One region of the Exiguobacterium sp. s150 genome, then DNA from elsewhere that is predicted to be linked to it. Evidence: a T-box and tRNA genes for the amino acid it is inferred to sense, from the RefSeq annotation. Region 1 holds a T-box; the other holds one or more tRNA genes.
The links. The T-box of region 1 lies ahead of argS (arginine--tRNA ligase). A T-box ahead of a tRNA ligase gene usually reads a tRNA of that ligase, here a tRNA-Arg.
Positions count from the first base shown of each region.

Region 2: it encodes a tRNA-Arg, which carries the amino acid that the T-box ahead of argS (arginine--tRNA ligase) is inferred to sense. The anticodon was not compared.

Region 1 covers NZ_JACSMC010000023.1:13,729-16,816, reverse strand. The annotation lists gene KNP76_RS11170 (GGDEF domain-containing protein) at 1-950, opposite strand, end outside; T-box leader at 1,100-1,313, shown strand; gene argS (arginine--tRNA ligase) at 1,370-3,052, shown strand.
Region 2 covers NZ_JACSMC010000002.1:107,351-110,438, reverse strand. The annotation lists gene KNP76_RS02180 (sugar-binding transcriptional regulator) at 1-257, opposite strand, end outside; gene KNP76_RS02175 (glutaredoxin family protein) at 368-625, opposite strand; gene KNP76_RS02170 (RNA polymerase factor sigma-54) at 626-1,762, opposite strand; tRNA gene KNP76_RS02165 (tRNA-Arg) at 1,886-1,958, shown strand; gene clpP (ATP-dependent Clp endopeptidase proteolytic subunit ClpP) at 2,111-2,686, shown strand; gene KNP76_RS02155 (hypothetical protein) at 2,723-3,088, opposite strand, start outside.

The DNA.
Region 1 (3,088 bases):
ATCTCATACTCGACCGACGTTTCGAAAGGATGCGACGTTTCGAGTAAGTCGAACACGCGGGGCCTTTCGACTGGTTGACGCGTCTTCAAGTCGAAGTAGAGCGAGCGGTCGAACAAGGCGAACTCGACGAAGCCGGCGTCATATTGATTCAGCCGTTCACATTGGCTTAAAAATACTTCAATCGCTTGGGCCTCGCTTTGCGACAAGGAGACAGCTTCTTTTGCCTCGTCATACTGCTCGATGAGCGATTTGAACGCGTCTTGCCGTCCTTTTTGAATCAACAGCCGCTTGATGAAAAACGTGAGCGCGGCGGCGATGCTGCTGACGACGAGCAAGTTCGTCTCGCGGAAAAAGGAAGCGGCCAAAATAAAGACGAGGCTGACGATATACGTGTAAAACGCGATGCTTAAAAAATCACGGACGGGCACATCGACACGGAACCACCAACCGACTTGATACTTTTGAATGACGGTGTTCACGATGATGGCGAGAATCAGTCCGGCGAGCGGGAGGAACGAGTCTTGCGTATAAAACCCAAGACCGGTCTGTCCGCCGAGCGCCAAATAGACGCTTGCCGGGATGGCGAGTTCTAAGAAAGACGTGATCGCATTCCACGGGTACGTGAAGCGGAAACGCCTGAGCGCGACGCGCGGCTTCAAGTTGACGAATTGGAAGACGAGCAATCCGATTTGGTTGACGAATAACGCTGTCTCAAAATCGAAGAATAAAAAGATGATGAGGACGATGCTTTCTGAAAATGTGAAATAAACGCCTTTACGCTCGATTGAGTCCATTTGGAAGATGATGACGAGTAACGCGATCAAGATGAACGGCAGCGGCTCGATCGCCGGTGCGTTCAATACGCCTGTCGCGAACAAGGTGACGGTCAGCAGAAGAAATAAACTCCAAACACCCCAACCGAGGGCAGACATCTTGCGGAAATGGTTCATGGCCCCTCCTACTGTGGGAAATCGATGGTGTATCGTAAAATTCGGCATGATGCGGCGACAGTCCTGCCTAATCCTCATGATGGCGGAATTCTAGCATTGAGTCTACAGGAATTATCCTCTATAATGAAATTGCTTTTCAACCACATAGACGAAAGTCGATGAAAAAGAGAGTAACGATTGTCGAGTCAACAAAGCGACCTAGGGATTGGTGAGAGCCTAGGCTGACAGACGTCGCGAAACGCACTTTTGAGATGCTACCCGAACCTTGAGTAGGCGTAGCCGGGGGACCCCCGTTATCACCGATAAAGCGGTCTGCGTCATGCAGGCAAGAAGAGTGGTACCGCGGGCCATCCCGTCTCTTTGCATCTGTGCAAAGGGCGTTTTTTTTATGTTGTGAATGAGGACAAGGAGGAAATGAAATGAGTTATGAACGCAAGTATGCAGAAGCACTGTCCCGTGTCATCGGCGACGAACTGACGGTCGACCAGATTGAGGACTTGATCGAAAAACCAAAACATGAAGCACACGGGGATCTCGCCTTCCCGTGTTTCCAACTCGCGAAAGCGTATCGCAAGGCCCCGGTCATGATCGCGACAGATATCGCGAACGACTTGAACGACGACTTGTTCACGAAAGTCGAGGCGGCCGGCCCATACGTCAACGTCTTCTTGAGCCGTGACGTCGTCTCGCAAGAAATCATCAACACGGTGCTCGACGAAAAGACGGACTACGCGACGCACGCGACGCGTAACGAGACGATCGTGACCGACTTCTCGTCACCGAACATCGCCAAACCGTTCTCGATGGGCCATTTGCGCTCGACCGTGATCGGAAATGCGATCAACCAAATCGCGCGTAAGAACGGCTACGACGTCGTCGGCATCAACCACCTCGGCGACTGGGGAACCCAGTTCGGAAAGCTCATGGTCGCGTATAAGAAATGGGGCGACGAGGCAGCCGTGCGCGCCAACCCGATTGCAGAGCTTTTGAAGTTGTACGTCCACTTCCATGAGGAAGCGAAGACGCAACCGGAGCTCGAAGACGAAGGTCGCGCTTGGTTCAAGAAGCTCGAGGACGGAAACGAAGAAGCGACCGAGCTTTGGCAATGGTTCCGTGACGAGTCACTGAAAGAGTTCCAAAAAGTGTACGACCTTCTTGGTGTCGAGTTCGACAGCTTCAACGGCGAGGCGTTCTATAACGACAAGATGGACCGCATCGTCGGCATGCTCGAAGAGAAGAATCTTCTTGTCGAGAGTGAAGGGGCGATGGTCGTCTCACTCGAAGACGAGAACTTGCCACCGTGCTTAATCAAGAAAAAAGACGGTGCGACGCTTTATGCGACGCGTGACCTCGCGGCAGCCGTATATCGTCATGAGACGTACAACTTCGTCCAGGCGAACTACGTCGTCGGCGGCGAGCAGGCGCTTCACTTCAAGCAACTGTTCTCTGTTCTTCGTAAACTCGGTTACGACTTCGTCGATGGGATGCACCACGTGCCGTTCGGCTTGATTTTGCAAGAAGGAAAGAAGATGTCGACGCGTAAAGGCCGCATCGTCCTCCTCGAGGAAGTGTTGAAAGAAGCGATCGAGAAAGCGCAAGCGAACATCGCCCAGAAGAACCCGGAACTTGCGAACGCGGACGACGTGGCACGCATGGTCGGTGTCGGCGCGGTCATCTTCCATGACTTGAAGAACGAGCGCATCAACAACATCGAGTTCGACCTCGACAGCATGCTCAAGTTTGAAGGGGAGACAGGTCCGTACGTGCAGTACACAAACGCACGCGCGAACTCACTTCTTCGTAAAGGGAATTACGACGGATCGGCTTTCACCGGTGCGGACGACGATTACACATGGGGTGTCGTGACGATGCTCAACGCGTTCCCACACGTGATCACACGTGCCCACGAGCGTCGTGAGCCGTCAATCATCAGCCGTTACGTCCTTGACTTGGCCCAAGCGTTCAACAAGTATTACGGCCACGTCCGTGTCTTGGAAGAAGACGCCGGCAAACAGTCGCGTCTTGCCCTCGTCAAAGCGGTGACGATCGTCTTGACCGAAGGACTCCGTTTGATTGGTGTTCAAGCTCCAGAGGAAATGTAAGCACGACAAAAGGGACCTGTTTTTTTAAGGTCCCTT
Region 2 (3,088 bases), on a different contig from region 1:
TGCAAGTCTCGAAGAACGTTTCGGCCCGATTCCGTAAGGGAAATACCCTGAGTGGCGACTGCGAGTAGACCTTGGTCTTTCAAGAAGTCGACCTCCCGCCTTAAGATTCGTTCCGTTAGCCCGAGGCTCGTGGCCAATGTCCTGCGGCCAATCGGCTGCATCAATCGGACATAATGTAAGATGTCGTAACGATGTCGGAGCGTGTCGAGCAGGTCTGGGACGATTTGCTTCTGAACATGAATCAGTTGCTGGATCATACCTCATTCCCCCTCGACTTTAAGTGTGGACATTTTTTGTCCCACTTTTATTTTTACGTCCCACCGCTACGAGTCCATCTTATCAATCACTTTTCCGTCTTGCAACCCCTCTAAACGTTTTTTTTCGATGTAAGCGTATACTTAACAAAATCTTCAACTTTGCTGTCATCATATCGCCCTTGACTAATGACGTGCCCTTCATATATGACGACCGGAATCTCGAACAAGTACTTGGCCTCGAGCGCCTCGTCCGTCGTGATGTCGATTTGCTCGAGCTCGAACGGATAGTCCTCTCGCAACCATTCGAGCATGACGAGCGCCTCCTCGCATAACGAACAGTTGTCACGCCGATAAAGTGTCAGCTTCATTCAACTCTCTCCTTTCCATAGTTGCCGCTCCCGTTCCCGCGAGTTGCCGAAACCGAGCGCTTCCCGATAGTTGGCGACCGTCCGTCGCGTCACGTGATACCCTTCGTTCGCGAGCGCCTCGGTCAACGCCTGATCACTAAGCGGTGCCGTCTCGGAACAAATCAGCTCGGCGATGATGCGTTTGATCATGAACGGCGACTGTCCCCGCACGGTCGCCCGCACGAACAAATCACGCCATGCCATCGTGCCGCCCTCGGTGCGGACAAACTTCTGTTGAATCGCCCGCCCGACCGTCGACTCATGTTTACCGATACGCGCGGCGACTTCTTTTCGTGTCAACGGGTGTAATACGAGCTCCCCGTTCAACCAGTCCGCCTGCCGTTCCGCGATGACGTCCCAAATCGACTGCAACGTCTTCGCCCGCATCGCGAGCGTGTCGTGCCACCACGTCAGCTCTGCGTCCGCCTCGATGTCGAGTGCCGGCGTGAACCACGTCGTGACGAGCTGTCCGTCCTCCCGTCTCACTTCGAGCTCTGGGAAAATTTGTTCGGTTTCTTCATATAATAGTGGCACTTTCGGCAACGTCGCGATGAGGCGCGTGACGCGATCGAATTCGGACGCACTCAACCCGAGGCGGCCCGGGACATCGTCGACGCCCGCCTCCATTGCCTCGAACACGTCCAAGACGAGCGGGTCGTCGTGTTCGATGGCGTGTCGATATTGGCATTCGTGTTCGTTTTTCGCTCCGACGCCCGTCGGTTCTAGAAACAAGAGCGCCCGGCGCGCTGACTCGATGGCGCTCTCCTCGACACCGAATTGGTCCGCGAGCATCGCATCCGTCTCGGGCAACAGCCCCCGATGGTCGAGCGCGAGGACGAGCTGTCGTTGGAGCGCCTTCTCCGCTTCCGTCCCGCTCCCTTCCTCGATCTGCTCGAACAGACGCGCCTCGAAACCGGCCCCCGCGTCGGCAATCCACTCGACCATGCCGTTCCCTTTGGCGACCTGTCCGCTTCGAGCCGCGAGCCGTCCGAGTTGGAACACGATGGCGGCCCGGTCCGCCTCTAGGACGGGCAGACGCCGTAGCATGTCTTGCGTCAATTGTTGTCGTTGTACTTGATGCTGCTCTTGCCGTTGCATCTCGGTCACTCCCCTCGCCTCCTATTGTAGCGGAAGCGACTCCACGCCGCTTCAAAAAAAGGTCATGAAACAGGATTGCTTTTTTAAAAAAACAAATGTATAATAAATCGTGTCAGAGAACATGCACCCGTAGCTCAGGGGATAGAGCACTGGTTTCCGGTGCCAGGTGTCGGGAGTTCGAATCTCTCCGGGTGTATCATATGTAAGAGGTCAGGCACACGCCTGGCCTCTTTTTTCGTTTCATCGCCAAAGAATGGTGGAATAGGTGAAAAACGATGACTATCGTTTGACCAACATTGACTATAACGGTATGATATGTTTACAACCTACATAAAGGAGGCAGATTCAATGTTAATTCCAACAGTTATCGAACAAACAGGTCGTGGGGAACGCGCATATGACATTTACTCACGCTTGCTCAAAGACCGGATCATCTTGCTCGGAAGTGCGATTGACGACAACGTCGCCAACTCGATCGTCGCGCAGCTTCTCTTCCTTGCAGCCGAGGACCCAGATAAGGACATCTCGCTTTACATCAACAGCCCGGGTGGTTCGATCACTTCCGGAATGGCGATTTATGACACGATGAACTTCATCAAGCCGAACGTGTCGACGATTTGTATCGGAATGGCCGCATCGATGGGTGCCTTCTTGCTCCAAGCCGGTGAAAAAGGGAAACGCTTCGCATTGCCGAACGCGGAGATCATGATTCACCAACCACTCGGCGGCACGCAAGGTCAAGCGTCGGACATAAAAATCCACGCCGAGCGGATCATCAAGATGCGTGAGAAGTTGAACCAAATCATGGCCGACAACACAGGCCAGCCGCTTGAAGTCATCGAGCGCGACACAGAGCGCGACTACTTCATGTCTGCTGACCAAGCGAAAGACTACGGTCTCATCGACAAGGTCATGACGCGTTAACACATCAATCCCTTCTCGTCTGAGAAGGGATTTTCTTTATTCCGTCACCTCGACCCCGAACACGTAGCGACTATCCCCATTCGCCCAGTCCCCGCCGGTCTCGAACAGATACACGCCTGGCTCCGATGGGACGATTCGCTCGGCCGGGACGAGTTCCCCGTCCACGATTTGATGGAACGTCTCATTGTCCGGCGCTTCATGGAACGAGACGTCAACCGTTGCACCGGGTTCGACCGTCACAATTTGCAAGTCGTCCGGCTCAGGCAAGGCGTGATCTTCACAGACGGCCTCGTCCCCATTCGCCCAACAATACGTCGACTGCTTCACTTCGGCCGTCACCGATCCGACCTTCACGGTTGGAAGCGGCGGTTTGACGCCGGAAGACGTCTGCCAAGACAGCCC